DNA from 3 places in the Specibacter sp. AOP5-B1-6 genome. Region 2 is predicted to be linked to each of the others. Evidence: predicted binding sites of a transcription regulator. Region 2 holds the regulator's gene; each other region holds the start of a gene.

Region 1 (5,320 bases), on a different contig from region 2:
GTCGGACGACGGCGCCAGCGCAGGGTTGCCCCATCCGCCGTCGACCGGGGTTCCGTGCAGGTCAGTGACAACCATGGATTCGGGGGTGAGTGCGTCATAGTCGATGCCCGAGGGCTTGATGACCATCAGTTCCTCGCCGGGAACCCTGGCAGAGACGTTGCCGGCAGTCCACACCACCAGTTCGTAGCGGACGAGTTCGGCGTGGAGGCGGCACACTTCACTGCGCAGGGATGCGACGGCGGTCATGGTGGCAGCTGACCAGCTCATGCCGTCACCTCCACTGCCACCTTGTGGGCCCTGCGGGCGATCGCCTTGAGCCGGTGCATGACGTCGTTGGTGCCGCGGCCAAAGTAGTCATGCAGGAGGCGGTATTCGGCAAAAAGCTCGTTGTAGGCGGCGACGTTTTCCGGGATGGGGCTGACAACTGCGCGGTTCACGCTGCCCATGGCTTCGGAGGCGGCCATGATGTCGGGATAGCGGCCCGCCGCGACTGCTGCATGGATGGCGGATCCCAAGGCGGGGCCCTGGCTTGATCCGATGGTGGACAGCGGCAGGTTCAGCACGTCGGCATAAATTTGCATGAGCAGCTGGTTCTTCATGAGCCCGCCGGCCACGATGAATTCCGTGACGGGAACACCAGCGGCGTTGAACGTCTCCACAATGACGCGGGCGCCGAAGGCTGTTGCTTCCAGCAGCGCCCGGTAACCGTCCTCGGGTGTGGTGGCCAGGGTCTGCCCGACAACCACGCCGGAGAGTTCATGGTCAACCAGGACGGATCGGTTCCCACTGTGCCAGTCCAGGGCAACAAGGCCGTGTTCGCCAATGTTTTGCCGCTCGGCAAGTGCGGTCAGGTATTCGTGGATGCCAACACCGCGCTTTGCCGCATGGGCGTGGTAGCTCTCGGGCACCGAGTTCTTGATGAACCAGCCGAAGATGTCGCCGACGCCGCTTTGGCCGGCCTCGTAACCGTACAGGCCCGGGATGATGCCGCCGTCGACGACTCCGCACATGCCTGGCACTTCGCGGAGCTCATCGGAGCTCATGACGTGGCAGGTTGAGGTGCCCATGATGGCCACCATCTGGCCGGGCTGGACGGCCTTTGCCGCCGGTGCCGTGACGTGCGCGTCAACGTTTCCCACGGCGACCGGGATGCCCTCGGGCAGGCCCGTCCAGACTGCGGCTTCGGCGCTGAGCCCGCCGGCAGAATCACCCAGGCTGCCGATCGGGTGGTCAACCTTGTCCGCAACAAAACCGGCAAAATCCGGATTCAACGCCGACAGGAAATCCTTGGACGGGTACCGGCCGTCCTGCAGGATGCCCTTGTAGCCGGCCGTGCAGGCGTTGCGCACGTAGCTGCCTGTCAGTTGCCAGACGATCCAGTCGGCGGCTTCAACCCAGTGGTCCATGGCGGCGTACACCCGGGGTGCTTCCTCCAGCAGCTGCAGCCCCTTGGCAAACTCCCATTCGGAGGAAATCAGTCCGCCGTAGCGCGGCAGCCAGCTTTCCTGGCGTTGCCGGGCCAGCTCGTTGATGCGCTCGGCCTGGGGCTGGGCCGCATGGTGGCGCCACAACTTCACAAAGGCGTGCGGTTCGGCGGCGAACTCCGGCAGTTCGCACAAGGGAGTGCCGTCGGCTGTGGTGGGCACCATGGTGCAGGCGGTGAAGTCCGTGCCGATGCCGACGACGTCGGACGGGTCAATCCCCGCTTGGGTGACGGCCGCTGGCACAGCCTGCTTGAGCACCTGGCGGTAGTCCTCGGGGACCTGCAGCGCCCATTCAGGCGGCAGCCTCTCAGCAGAGCCCGGCAAGGACCGCTCCACCACGGCATGCGGATACTCCACGACGGCGGAGGCAAGCTCGGCCCCGTCGCGAACGCGCACCACCACTGCACGCCCGGACAGGGTGCCGTAATCAATGCCAATTACGTAAGACTCCTGCGTCCCCATGGTTTCCTCTCAGCCGATGCTTCCGGCGCACCATGGGAGGTGGCCAAAAGAAATACACTTGTGAACGCTAACAATACCGTTCCACCTGCCCAAGTCAAGGGGAGTTCATCGATGCGAACAGCAGCTGGCGCATTCCCGTCAGTCCAAGAAAACCGCGAGGGTGCCACCGATATACCTGCTGGTCGGGCTGCAACCAGCTACAATCCCCTAAGATCGCAAGGTCACTGGCCCGCTGTGCGCCATTTTTCGGACTGCAACGCGGAGTTTGTGACTTGGATACGCCGGTCGCCATTTTAGGGATAATTGGGCATGAAATCTGTTAGCGCTAACAACGGCGACGTCGTTTCAGGCCTCTCCACGCTGCAGGCTGCCCCGCCTAACTGCGGGCCAGTGCCACAGGCCTCGGCCCGGTGCTCGCCCGCAGTATCAGGTGGGGTTGAATCCGCACCGAAAACAACGGATCATTGCCGGAAATGCCGTCAAGGATCATCCCAACGCAGCGGCGTCCCAGTTCGGCAAAGTCCTGCCGGACGGTCGTCAGCGGCGGGAAATAAAAACCAGACTCGGGGCTGTCATCAAAACCAACAACGGACAGATCGCGGGGCAGCCGCAAATTGCGCTCATACGCGGCCCGGATCACGCCAAGGGACATCTGGTCATTGGCGGCAAAGACGGCGGAGCATTCGCTGTTGTCCAACAGCTGTTCCCCGGCACCGTAGCCGGACTCGGCGCTCCAGTCCCCCACCAGCAGGGGGCCCGGCTCCAGACCGGCACCGGCCAGGGCTGCTTCCCAGCCGCGGCGCCGGGCCTGGGCGTCAAGCCAGTCGGCCGGGCCCATGATGTGGGCAATCTTGCGGTGTCCCTGATCAATCAGGTGCTGGGTTGCCAGCCATCCGCCACGCTGCTGGTCGACGCCAACGCTTTGCACCCCGGCCGCACCAATGTCACCGATGGCAACGAGCGGAACGCCCGGGTTCAGTCGTTCAATGGTGCGCACAATTTCTTCCTGCGGGGCAATGACCACGAGCGCGTCGACTTGATGTGCCAGGTGGTATTCCACCGTCTCGTTGATGGCCTTCTCGCTCACATCCGGCAGCCCAACGGTGTTGACGGCATAGCCGGCTGTGTAAGCGGCTTCCTGGATGCCCAGCAGAATGTGCGCCGGACCGTAATGCTCCATGTTGTGGGCCACCACGCCAAAGGTCTCCGAGCGCCGGGTCACCAGCTGCCGTGCCGCTGTATTGCGCCGGTAACCAAGCTCGGCGATGGCGGCTTCCACCACCGTGCGCGTCTTGGCACTGACATTGGGATGGTTGTTGATCACCCGGGAGACTGTTTGGTGCGACACCCCTGCCCTAGCAGCCACGTCTTCCATGACGGGAGGGCGGTCGTTCGACGAAACGTGGTCAGTCATTGTCAGCCTGTTCTCCGGCACTGCCCGGCATGGTTGACGCCGGGGAATCGGCCCCGGCGCTGTCTCCAAACTTTAAAATCATTCGTGCTACAACCGTAAGACACTCACACTCATTCTCGCAGAGGAAAACGCATGTCAACCATTTCCAGCCATCCCGCGTCAGGTGTCCAGTTCACCCTTGAATCAGGCCGCTACCGCGCCGTAATCGCGTCGGTGGGCGCCACGCTGCGCTCGCTCACGCACAACGGGCGCAACCTTGTGGTGCCGTTTGCAGCCGGGGAGCTCCGTCCCGGTTACCGGGGAGCCAATCTTGTTCCCTGGCCCAACCGCATCGCCGACGGCGCCTACACCTTCAATGGCGACAATGAGCAGCTGGGCATCAACGAGACTGACCGCATGACGGCCCTCCACGGCCTGGTGCTCTGGAACGAGTGGAAACTGCTGGAACAGGCACCGTCGGGCGTCGTCCTTGGCACCGTGCTCGAACCGCAGGCCGGGTACCCGCACCGGCTGGATGTCCAGGTGGCGTACACACTCAGCGACGCAGGCCTTGACTGGCACATTTCGGCGCGCAATGTGGGCGGGCCCCGGCACCAAGCCGGCACCCTACGGTGTTGCCCCGCACCCCTACCTGGTCGCAGGAAGCGGACCCGTGGATCAGTGGACGCTGGAGCTGCCGGCCGCACAGGTTCTGGGTGTCACCGCCGACAGGCTGCTGCCCACCACGCTTGCCACCGTCGACAACCACGACGGCGGCCGCCTCGACTTCCAGCAGCCACGGGCCCTGGGCAGCACCGAGATCGACCATGCCTACACAGGTCTGGCGCCGGCCCGGGACACTGCCGAGAAGGAGGGCGGCGACGACGTTGAAGTGCGGCTGCTCTCCGCCGAAGGGACCGGCGTCCTCATGCGCTGGAACCCTGCCGTCCTGCCATGGGTGCAGATCCACACGGCCGACCGTCCCGAACCCCACCTGAACCGGATCGGCCTGGCCGTGGAGCCCATGAGCTGCCCGCCCGACGTCTTCAACTCAGGCCACGACCTTGTCGTTCTTGCCCACGGCGAGCGCCACGACGCACACTGGCTCATTGCAGCGCTCTAACCAGCGTGCCCGCAACGATCCCGCAGGATCAGCCGTTGGGGCGGTTCGGCAGGTATTGCAGCGCCCACTTGTTGCCGTCGGGGTCGGCGAAGTACACAAAGTGGCCCCAAGCCTGGACGTCAACGTCGCTGACATCCACGCCGTTGGCCGCCAGCTGGTCGTGGGCTGCCTGAATGTCGCTGACCACCACCTGGATCATGGGCGCCGTGCCCGGTGCGGCGTCGGTCAGCCCTTCGCCGATGCAGATGGAGCAGGCCGAGCCGGGCGGGGTCAGCTGCACAAAGCGGATCCCACCGCCGGGCCGCTCATCGAAGTCGGCGTTGAAGCCCACCTTGTTCACATAAAAATCCTTGGCCCTGTCCACGTCGGAGACAGGCACAAATACAAGTTCCAATTTCCAGTCCATGCCGGACACGCTACGCTGTAGCCCCGCCCAGCAACAGGGTTTGGCCGCAATTCGCAGCGGAAGCCCCCCGTAAGTTGCACGCCGGAACCGTTGGCTTACGGGCGGCAATGGGTCAGGATGTAAACATCAGTTCAGGCGCCTGCACGGTGGCACATTGGTGCGGCCGGAGTTGCCGGACTTTTGGGAAGAATGCAATGGCCGGCATCGATGATCTCCTGGCAGCGTCCAACGACCGCTGGTCGCGGGCCATGAAAAAAGCGCAAGGTGTTGAAGACATCGGACTGGGCTCGGCCGTCAAAAGCTATTACACACGATATTTACCCGCCGGGGCCCTTGCCTTGCTGGCGGCCGGAACCGGGGCCGGGATCTTGATTATTGGGGCGGCCCCGGCCAACTGGGCAGCCTACTTGAGTGTCGGGTTGATGTTTGCCACTGCCGGCATCTTTATTGGC
Region 2 (5,320 bases):
GGGCACCGAATTCCTGGAACCGATCAGCCCGCAGTACACGGCCGACCTGATCTCGTGGGGCGCCATTGGGGCCCGGACCACCGAGAGCCAGATCCACCGGCAGCTCAGCTCGGGGCTGTCCATGCCGGTCGGCTTCAAGAACGGGACCGACGGCGGGCTGCAGGTTGCGCTCGACGCCTGCAATGCGGCAAGCGCCCCGCAGTCGTTCCTCGGGATCGACGGCGACGGCCGTGCCGCCCTTGTCAGCACCGCCGGCAATCAAGACACCCACTTGATCCTGCGCGGCGGGCGCAAGGGGCCGAACTACAAGGCCGCCGATGTGGCGGAGGCGTCCGCGAAGGCCGCCGCCGCGGCCGTCAATCCGCGGTTGATTGTGGATGCCAGCCACGCCAACTCAGGCAAGAGCCACCACCGCCAGGCCGAGGTTGCCCTGGAAATCGGTGCCCAGCTGGAAGCCGGCGACGGCTCGGCGCACACCATCGCAGGCGTCATGCTGGAGAGCTTCCTGGCGGGCGGGGCGCAGAGCCTCGACGTTGAAAAGGTTGCGGCCGGCGAGGCTGAACTGACGTACGGGCAGTCCGTCACCGACGCCTGCATGGACTGGGACGTGACGGCGGAGGTGCTGGCCAACCTGGCCCGCAGCTCGCGCGCCCGCCGCACCGCATAGGCGCGAATGAGTTCGCGAATTCGCGCCCGAAAAACCGGGCTGTGAAGAAACAACTTTCACATAAGCACCATCTGCACCTAGAGTTGGCGTACGAGCAGAAGGTGCCGCGTGCCCGCACCTGGATCTTTTCTAATGAAAAATGGATACCGAGGACAGCGATGACGCAGGAGCAGAATTTCTCCGATGTGAACTTTTTGACGGTTCAGGAAGTGGCCGAGCTCATGCGCGTGTCCAAAATGACCGTCTACCGCCTGGTTCATGCCGGTGAACTGCCCGCCGTCCGTTTTGGCCGGTCATATCGGGTGCCGGCCAACGCCGTCGAAAGCTTCCTGCGCTCTGCCGTGGTGGATGGCACAGAGACGCATGGGCCCGCCGGTTCGGCGCATACAGGGTAAAGGCGGTACCCTAGGAAAGATCCATTTTCGGCTTTGACCGATTCCTGCGATCGGTCAACCTAATCGTTTACGGCCTCATCCGAGGTTGTTCTATGCAGTTTGTGAGGAACTTTCATGGGTTCAGTAGTTAAGAAGCGCCGCAAGCGGATGTCCAAGAAGAAGCACCGTAAGCAGCTTCGCAAGACGCGTCACCAGCGTCGCAACAAGAAGTAAAGCTTCTTCTTCGCAAAAATGCCCGTTCACCGTAGAGGTGTGCGGGTGTTTTTTATGCCCAGGCACGACGCCGGGTCGTCCAGCGGGTGCCCCGCCCGCCAGCGCAGTGCCCGCCCACGCCGTGGGCCACGCTGGGGTCGCCTTGCGCTGGGTGGTTAGCGTTTGCGCACCATGGCGATGCCCTTCCACAGTCCGTAGACCACGCCCGCACCTGTGGCTGCCTTCAGGCCCACGGTGGCGGCGCGGCGCCCGGAACGGTAATCGTAGATGGGCCAGTTGTTGTCCCGCGCATGCTTGCGCAGCTTGGCGTCCGGGTTGATGGCCACCGGATTGCCCACCGCCGTGAGCAGTGGGATGTCATTGTAGGAATCGCTGTAGGCCCAGCTGCGGGAAAGGTCCAAACCCTCACTTTCGGCCAGCGCGCGAACTGCACGGCCCTTGGCCGACCCATGCAGGATTTCACCCACGAGGCGGCCCGTGTAGACGCCGTCTTCAACCTCGGCAACGGTGCCCAGTGCGCCTGTGAGGTTGAGCCGGGCGGCAATGACGCCCGCCACTTCCACCGGGGTCGCCGTCACGAGCCACACTTGACGGCCGGATTTCAGGTGCTCTTGTGTCAGCGCCTTCGTGCCGGGCCAGATCTTGGATTCGATCATCTCGTCGTAGACTTCTTCGCCAAGTTCACGGACAAAATCCGCGCTGATTCCGGCGGCCAGTTTTTGCGCAGAGTCCTGGACAGAATGAACATCATTCATGTTCTCGCCGCGCATGATGAATTTGGTTTGCTTCCACGCGAAGCCCGCAACATCCTGCAGGGTAAAGGCGTGCTTTTGATACATTTTGCGGGCCACATGGAACAAGCTGGCGCCCTTCATCAACGTGTTGTCCACATCGAAGAAAGCAGCCTCACCCTGGTGCTGCTCAGTGGTCGAGGCGGCCTCGGCACTGTTGGTAGTCACGTCGGGCATGGGACGAGTCTAGTCAATCCAGTCCCGGCGTGCCCGTTCCGCCACCTGCCGCAGCGGTTAACTGTGGTGAAACTTTCATTTGCTGTGTGGGGCCGGCTCAAGGCCCGGCATGCCTCGCCTGCCGCCGTGACACACGGGCATGCGTCACCCGGTGCCGCCACTGGGTACCGTTGTAGTCATGGAACCTGCTGCCAACAACCCGGTCACACGCAACACCGCCGCACCCGCCGCACCCGCCGCACCCGCCGACCCTGCCGAAAGCCCTGCCGACGGAGCCGCCGGCCCCAAGACGGGCGCCGGCGAGCCGCTCCTGGAGCTGGTCACCCGGGCCGGCTGCCACCTGTGCGATGACGCACGAGCTGTCGTCACGGAAGTCGCGGGAGCACTTGGCATGTCCTGGAGCGAGGTCTCCATTGACGACGACCCCGAACTGTCAGCACGATTCGGGGAGGAAGTGCCCGTCGTGCTTGTCGATGGCGTCCAGCGGGACTTTTGGCACATCGACCCGAACCGGCTGCGCAGCGTTCTCGGCCGTGCACTGGCCGGACAGTAGTCTCCCGCAGCGCTGTCGCAGCGCGGCCACCATGCCCGTGTCCGGGCAGGCGCACACGCAACCAAGGCGGGTCCTTGCTTTTGGCTGTGGACGGGCCACGCCATACAGTGGTTGCAGGCCGCTGCGGACCTTGCTGACACATGTTCAGCATCTGGACCCGGCCATAGTTTGAGAATGTGGAGTGAAGCCTTGACCTCAGCGCAGACCCCGGAAGAACCGACGGCGGAGCCGGCCCGGCGGCTGCCGCCTGCAACGGTCTCGCGGCTGACGCTGTATCTTCGTACGCTCAATGCCCTGCTGACCGAGGGCACCGAGAGCGTGTCGTCCGAGGCACTTGCCGAGTCGGCTGGAGTGGGGTCGGCAAATGTTCGCAAGGACCTTTCCTACCTTGGCTCTTACGGGACCCGCGGTGTTGGGTATGACGTGGCGAACCTGAGTCGCAAAATTGCCCAGGCACTCGGATTGACCCACGAATGGCGCGTCGCCATTGTTGGTGCCGGCAACCTGGGCCGTGCACTGGCCCGTTACGCTGGATTTGAATCACGGGGCTTTGACGTCGTGGCCCTGCTTGACGCCGACCAGATGATCATCGGCAACGAAATTGGCTGGCTGCGCGTCAGTGACGTCGCAAACCTGGAAAACGTGGTCAAGTCCGCCCGCGTCAACATGGTCGTCCTGGCACTGCCGGCAGCCGTGGCGCAGTCTGTTTGCGACAGGGTGGTGGCGGCGGGCGTCCGCAGCATCCTGAGCTTCGCCCCCGTGGCCCTGACCGTGCCGGAGCATGTGAACCTGCGCAAGGTGGACATGGCCACCGAACTGCAAATTTTGGCCTATCACGCCCAGCGCCTGCAGGAGCCCCGGCTGGAACCGGACAGCCCGGAACGGGCCAGACTGGAACCGGACAGCCTGGAACAGGACAGGCCCGGCGCCTGAGTCCGATGCCCGGGGCAGAAGGCGACAACTGGGTCAGCCAGTGCCCGCTGCCCCAACCAGCCAGTGCCCGGCGCCCGGAGGTTACTGGGCCGCGGTCAGAGCCTGCAGGTCAGCGTTTCTGGGTGCCGCGTCGTGCTTTGTGCGCCAGGAAGAACTCCTTGGCTGGGGACCTGAACAGCATGAACACGGCAACCAGTCCCAAAACTATGCGGGCGCCGGAGTAAAACGAATACGATCCGCCTTCAGGCACCAGCGCAATCGAGATGATGGCAAGGACGAGGGCCGTGATTCGGGCCCAGTTTCTCCCGCGGCGCAGCTTGGCAGCAATCCAAAAGTACCCGAGGACACAGATGGCTTGAATCACCGCCATGAACGCTGCCACCGTGGTGAACAGTTGTTGTTCGGTGACGGCGGCAGCAGCTTCCGGATTGGTGTCCATGGCCTGTCCGACTGTTGAACGCAGCAGTTCCTGCCCGGCGGGAGTTGTCATGGCGAACGCCCAAATAACGAGTGCAACAAGCTGCAGGACTCCGGCTGCCATGATCAGCCTGGTGGCGAGCACCACCCTGTTGGGAGGCGCCAAAGGTGCTCCGGTGTCGGCAGGCAGGCCGGGCTGCTGGCCTTGAAAGCCGGGATAAGACGGCGCCGCCGGCAAGGCTGACGGGGGAGTGAGGCCCTTCTGCGCGTCCTTCACGTCCTGGGGCGGTTCCCATCCGGCTGGTGCGTACTGCCCATAGCGTGGCACGCCTGGGGCGATCTCGCCGTAGCTTCCCGGGCGGGTGGTGGGGTGCTCTTCGGGTTCTTCACCGGGGGTGGTCATGACAGCTGCTCTTTCAGTGTGGCCGAGCGGGGCTTGGCCGAGTTCAGTGTTGCCGGGTGCCCGGCCGGTGGGGCTGGCCGAGCGGGTGCGCCGGCCGCCGGCCAGAAATGGAAAAAGGCCGCGGCAGGGTTTGATACAAACCCTACGCGACCTCTTCCAGCACAACCACCTGCCCCGTTGAATGAGAGCGGCACGGCGTCAAAGCTGCGTACTGAAACTGCGTGCTGAAGCTACTGGCTGACGCCCCTGTGTCGGGAATTGAGCCAGGCAGTGGATTCCGGCAGCCACATCAACACGGCGGCCACAACGCTTAACAAGCCGCTGCCGCCATTGCCGGTAATGAGCAGGACGATGCTGATGAGTGCCACTGCTGACAGTGCCCACCGGGCCCACTGCATGCCTTCCTTGAGCTTCATGGCGCAAACAACGATCGCAGCGATCAGCACCAGCGAAATGATGGAGACCACAATTCCCCGGACCCCTGAACCACGGAAATATGACGAGCTTAAGAGGAAGAGCGAACCGACGAAGGCGAAGAAAGTGAAAAAGAGCCAAATCGCAGCCGTCACCAGCCAGATGATGTAGGAGATCTTCAGCAGCTGGGGCAGGCCGTCCATCTTGAACATTCCGGAAAAGCCGCCAACAGGCAAGACATCCTGCATTGAACGGGGCATATCCTTGGGCAACTCAAAATTGGAGTTGGCGGGTTGCGGCCCGCCGGGCTGTTGATAACCGGGTTGCTGGTACTGCTGCCCGCCCGGAGGCTGGTTG
Region 3 (5,320 bases), on a different contig from region 2:
TACTCCTGCAGAACTGCACGGAATATGAGACTTATGTTGGATAGGGCAGCCGATACGCCGGGTTTTGTCATCCGCCGAGGTTGCCCGCGGCGGAGAGGCAACCATCCATCTACGAACGCCGTTGCCGACGCCCTCTAGCAGCCTACCCAGGCACTCGGGCGAACAGCCCTCAAACATGCCCTGTCTGGCCTTGCTCCGGGCGGGGTTTACCGAGCTTCCCCAGTCACCTGGGGAACTGGTGGTCTCTTACACCACCGTTTCACCCTTACCCGCTCCAGCCTTTCAGCCGTGCGGGCGGTCTACTTTCTGTGGCACTTTCCTGCGGGTTGCCCCGAGTGGGTGTTACCCACCACCCTGTCCTGTGGAGCCCGGACGTTCCTCGAGCCACTTGCGTGACTCGCGGTTGCCTAGCTGCCCTATCCAGTGAACAAGTCTACCGTCTCGCCAGGCAATGTTCGACGACGGGCCCAACGCCCACGCTTTGGTCCCGGACGCGGTCCCGGACTCGAAAAAGATGTCGCAAAAAATCGGTCATTTAACCTAGCGGTTAATTAGCCAACAGGTTTATTATCAGTTCATGGAAACCGACGAGCTCAGCAGGACCTTTTCGGCACTGGCTGATCCAACCAGGCGCGCAATCCTTGCGATGCTTTCGCGTGGCGAGGCCACCGTCAAAGACATTGCGGCACCGTTCGCCATGAGCCTGCCCGCCATCTCCAAGCACCTCCAGGTGCTCGAGAAGGCGGAATTGATTGCCCGCGGGCGCAACGCCCAGTGGCGGCCGGCGCGGTTGAATGCCGCCGCGCTCGCCCCTGCGGCCGACTGGATCGACGACTACCGCCGATTCTGGGACCAAAGCTTCGATGCTTTGGAGCAACACCTCACACAAGAAATGAAAGGCAAGAGCAATGGTTGAAACAACAGGCTCCACCGTCACCCGGATATTTTCCGTGCCGCCCGAGTCAGTCTTCGACGCCTGGGTGACGCCGACATCCTTCGCCACCTGGTGGGGCGGGCCCGACATCGTGGTCCCGCTGGAGTCCCTGTCCATGGATGTTCGCGAAGGCGGGCTCTGGAAGGCCACCATGATCCTCGGCAACGGCATGCCCGACTTTCATTGGCGCGGCGAGTATCTCGAGGTCGACCGCCCGAACAAGCTCGTCATGACCATACCGACGAAGCCGGCAGTGACCGCGAGCTGCTCACCGTGATCCTCACCGCGGTCGACGGGGGCACGGAGATGCGCTTCAGCCAGACCGGCGGCCACCTGTCGCCCGAGCAGTACGAGGGCACGACAGCCGGCTGGCAGATCGCCTTCGACGCCCTGGTCGCGTTCCTCACTGCCTAGCGGCGGCCCGCCGGCACTGCGCACTGCGGGAGCGCTCACGGCGGCAGCCGGAACCCAGACAGCGGGAACTGAAGCAGCCAGAACCCAGGCAGCCGGAGAATATAAGGTGCGGTTCGGCGTCGGGCTTTGATGTCCGACGCCGAACCGCACCCTTGGTGCCACGGTCAGGAGGTGTCTGGGTCAGGCCAGCGCTGTGGCCGGCTCGGCAGCCGTTTCCAGGGCCGGGAAGGCGCGCGGGTGAACCCCGGCCATTTCCTCCATGACCCGGACCACCTGGCAGCTGTAGCCAAATTCGTTGTCATACCAAACGTAGAGGACCAGGTGCTTGTCGGAGCTGATGGTGGCCAGGCCGTCAACGATTCCGGCGCGCCGGGAGCCGACGAAGTCGCTGGAGACGACCTCGGGGGAATCGATGAAGTCGATTTGCTTGCGCAGGCCGGAGTGCAGCGAGATGTCGCGCAGGTAGGTGTTGACCTCATCCTTGGTGGTGCCGTTTTCAAGGGTCAGGTTCAAGATCGCCATCGACACGTTGGGGGTGGGGACGCGGATGGAGTTTCCGGACAGCTTACCTTCGAGTTCGGGCAGCGCCTTGGCCACGGCCTTCGCGGCGCCGGTCTCGGTCAGGACCATGTTCAGGGCAGCCGAGCGGCCGCGCCTGTCCCCCTTGTGGAAGTTGTCCGTCAGGTTCTGGTCGTTCGTGAACGAGTGCACCGTCTCAACGTGGCCGTGGACGATGCCGTATCTGTCGTTCAGGACCTTCAGCACCGGGGTGATGGCGTTGGTGGTGCAGGAGGCCGCCGTGACGATCTTGTCTTCCGGCGCGATGGTGCCGTGGTTGATGCCGTGCACAATGTTTTTCAGGGAGCCCTTGCCCGGGGCCGTCAGCAGGACACGGGACACGCCGGTGCTCTTCAGGTGCTGGGAGAGTCCTTCCTCGTCGCGCCAGCGGCCGGTGTTGTCGACCACCAGGGCGTCGTGGATGCCGAAGCCGGTGTAGTCGATGGTGGCCGGGCTGTCCGAGTAGATAACCTGGATGGCGATGCCGTTGGCCTGGATGATGTTGCGTTCCTGGTCCACCGTGATCGTGCCATTGAAGGGGCCGTGGACGGAGTCGCGGCGCAGCAGGCTGGCACGCTTGGTCAGGTCCATGTCGCCGCCCCTGCGCACCACAATGGCGCGCAGGCGCAGTCCGTGGCCGCCGCCGGAGTGTTCAATGAGGATGCGGGCCAGCAGGCGCCCGATGCGTCCGAAACCGTACAGGACCACGTCGGTGCTGGTGCGTTCGTCGGCACCGAAACGGTCGACGACGTCGGCCAGTTCCGTGCGGAGGAACGCCTCAAGGCTGGTCCCGCCCGAGGCCTTGAAGCCTGCGTTGAGCCGGGCCAGGTCAAGCGAAGCGGCACCCAGTTCCAGGGTGACGAGCGCCTGCAGCAGCGGCAGGGTTTCTTCCACCGGCAGTTCCACCTCGTCGATCTGGCGGGCAAAGCGGTGGGCCTTGAGCAGGCTGATGACTGATTGGTTGATCAGCGAGCGGCCGTGAATGTTGGTCAGGACATTGTTTTCCCGGTACAGCTTGCCAATGAGCGGAATCATCGCTTCCGCCATGGTTTCCCGTCCGATCCAGGAATCCAGGACGGCGTCGCTGTTGTTTGCCACGAGTTCTTGCACCACGTAATTATCCTCTTCCAGCTCAAAACACCCTTGGTTCAAGCCTCTCAAGTCTGACAGCGCACGCATGTTACCGGCGAGTTAGGTGAGACGGTTCACTAGACCGGTCCACAGCCTCGCGCACCCCACCTCCTGCCCCGCCCACCCCGAAACGCTCTCGCAGCAATGGGGCGATATTCCGAAACGCTCTCGCAGCAATGCGATCCTGCGTGCATTAGGGGATCGGCCGACCGGCTAAGCTCGAACGGTGCTGATTTTGCTTCCCCCCTCTGAAGGTAAGACCCCTGCCGACGCTGGCGCCCCCGTCGACCTCGCCGAACTGAGCTTTCCCGAGCTGACCTCGGCCAGGCAGGATGTCGCAGCAGCCTTGGCCGCCGTGTCCGGGGAAGACGACGCCTTGACCCGGCTGGGCGTGGGCTCCTCGCTGCTCCATGAAGTCATTCGGAACACCCGCCTGGCCCATGAGCCGGCAGCGCCGGCGCACAGCATTTACACGGGAGTGCTCTTTGACGCCCTGGGCTACCAAAGCCTGACGGCGGGCCAAAAGCGCAAGGCCGATTCCGCCGTCGTGGTTGTCTCGGGATTGTGGGGTGCCGTTGGTTTCGCGGACAGGATCCCGGCGTACCGGTTGTCGATGGCTGTGGGGCTGCCCGGGTTGGGCAAGTTGGCGAGCTACTGGAAGCCCCTGCTGGCGGCTGCGTTGTCGGGGCCCGCGGAAGGGCAGCTGCTCGTGGATTGCCGCTCCAGCACGTATGCGGCGGCGTGGGTGCCGGATGCCGATCGCACTGTTGCCGTCAACGTTTTTACCGAGCGCGACGGCACCCGCAAGGTGGTCTCACACTTTGCCAAGCACACCCGCGGCGAGCTGGCCCGGCATTTGCTGACCCGCCGCGGCAAGGCTCCCGAGACACCCGCCCAGCTGGCCAGGGCGGCCGGGGAAAAGTGGACGGTGGAGCTCGTGGCTGGCACGGCCCGCAAGGCGCACGCCCTGAACATCATTCTGGCGGACTGACCGCCCCTCCCCCGGAGAAATCCGTAGCGGAGCATCCATGACGCGGATTCCACTTTGCAGTTGTTGGACCATTCTGGCCGATTTTCGTTGATTTTCGTCCAATATCTGCAAACTCGAATTGCGGGCGGGAGTGTGCGGGGCGGGCGGCGGCTAATTTTCGCCGGCCACCAGTTCAACTTCGAAGCCGTCCTGGTTTTCCAGGTAGGCCGCGTAGTGTCCGGGCCCTCCCGCGTACGGGTGCCTGTCGGCAAACATGAGCGTCCACCCGTGGCCCAAGGCGGCGTCGGCCAGGGCATCGACGTTCGACGCCGGACCGGCGGCAAGGGCGAGATGGTTCAGTCCTGCGCGGCGGCGTTCGTGCGGCCCGGCAACATCGGGTCCTGATTCGAGCACAATGTATTCCCCGGCACCCTGCCAGCTGCCGCCATGACCCCATTCGGAAACCAAGGTGTAGCCCAGTTCCTCCAGCAGCCAGCCCAGGCTTTGCTTGGCCCAGCCGTACTCCTGCACCCAAATCTCCAGGTGGTGCAGACGGCCGGGCGCCGTGTGCGGTTTTATCCCCAGTCCTCCGAGCGGACGAGGATGGCGCCGGAGTCCGGGCAGAAGACGATAGTGTCCGGGCTCGCCTTTTTGATGTCGACCAGGTCGCCGGCACTGAGCTGCATGCCGGACCCTTCTGATTTGCCGTGGAACAGGCGGGCTGCGCCCACACCGTATTTCGCCAGCGCCCGGTCGTAGATAGTCATCAGTTCCGGCGCGAAGGTGGCCGCCAGTTCGGCCCGTTCGGCCAGTGTGGCGTCGCGCTCCATTTTCAGGGCACCCAATTTGCTGCGCACCTCGTCAAGGACTTCATCGAGAACCGACTGCATCTGGGCCACGAGATCCCGTTCTGCCTGTGCCTTGGCAGTTGCCTCCTCGAACGCCTCCATGGCCTCCAATTCGGTGTCCTCAAGGTCACCGCGGCGCTTGTTCAGCGACTCGATCTCACTTTGCAGTGCCATCAGGTCCTTTGACAGGCCGGTGCCGCTGTTCAGCTTCGCCTCGTCGCGTTCGATGCGTGCCACTACCGCAGCCACGTCGTCTTCAGCCTTCGTCAGGGAGCGCTGGGCGTCGCTGACTGCGGTGCCGAGGACCACGAGGTCGCTCTTGGCAACCGTGACCCCGGCGTGGAGATCCGGAAGCCGGGGGTCATCCTTCAGCGCCTTGGCCTGGACGTCGAGGCCCCGTAGTTTCCCGTCAAGTACCTGAACATCCAACAAACGCATCTGCTCGCCCGGTGCTGCCTTGGCCAT

Evidence for each region. Region 2 encodes Rex, which represses fermentation and respiration genes when NADH is low (regulators of the CRP and FNR family bind a similar motif). Its sites were predicted from a motif close to CTTGTGAANNNNTTCACAAG; they were not measured.
Region 1: araB (ribulokinase) is a predicted target of Rex. The motif match lies at 2,004-2,023, and genes of this name have one in related genera.
Region 3: ACT3TS_RS11800 (glyceraldehyde-3-phosphate dehydrogenase) is a predicted target of Rex. The motif match lies at 3,099-3,118, and genes of this name have one in related genera.

Annotation. Positions count from the first base shown of each region.
Region 1 covers NZ_JBQSVT010000043.1:13,455-18,774, forward strand. Annotated here, with positions in the region: gene ACT3TS_RS16555 (L-ribulose-5-phosphate 4-epimerase) at 1-267, opposite strand, end outside; gene araB (ribulokinase) at 264-1,946, opposite strand; gene ACT3TS_RS16565 (LacI family DNA-binding transcriptional regulator) at 2,323-3,360, opposite strand; partial or broken gene ACT3TS_RS16570 (aldose epimerase family protein) at 3,493-3,882, shown strand; gene ACT3TS_RS16575 (aldose epimerase family protein) at 3,911-4,462, shown strand; gene ACT3TS_RS16580 (glyoxalase superfamily protein) at 4,491-4,868, opposite strand; gene ACT3TS_RS16585 (hypothetical protein) at 5,063-5,320, shown strand, end outside.
Region 2 covers NZ_JBQSVT010000003.1:6,323-11,642, reverse strand. Annotated here, with positions in the region: gene ACT3TS_RS02130 (3-deoxy-7-phosphoheptulonate synthase) at 1-667, shown strand, start outside; gene ACT3TS_RS02125 (helix-turn-helix domain-containing protein) at 826-1,062, shown strand; gene ACT3TS_RS02120 (30S ribosomal protein bS22) at 1,177-1,275, shown strand; gene ACT3TS_RS02115 (HAD family hydrolase) at 1,431-2,243, opposite strand; gene ACT3TS_RS02110 (glutaredoxin family protein) at 2,422-2,796, shown strand; gene ACT3TS_RS02105 (redox-sensing transcriptional repressor Rex) at 2,971-3,729, shown strand; gene ACT3TS_RS02100 (hypothetical protein) at 3,839-4,549, opposite strand; gene ACT3TS_RS02095 (hypothetical protein) at 4,780-5,211, opposite strand.
Region 3 covers NZ_JBQSVT010000020.1:58,275-63,594, reverse strand. Annotated here, with positions in the region: RNA gene rnpB (RNase P RNA component class A) at 38-419, opposite strand; gene ACT3TS_RS11815 (ArsR/SmtB family transcription factor) at 578-916, shown strand; gene ACT3TS_RS11810 (SRPBCC family protein) at 909-1,211, shown strand; gene ACT3TS_RS11805 (hypothetical protein) at 1,208-1,348, shown strand; gene ACT3TS_RS11800 (glyceraldehyde-3-phosphate dehydrogenase) at 1,529-3,019, opposite strand; gene ACT3TS_RS11795 (YaaA family protein) at 3,264-4,028, shown strand; gene ACT3TS_RS11790 (VOC family protein) at 4,179-4,550, opposite strand; gene ACT3TS_RS11785 (zinc ribbon domain-containing protein) at 4,583-5,320, opposite strand.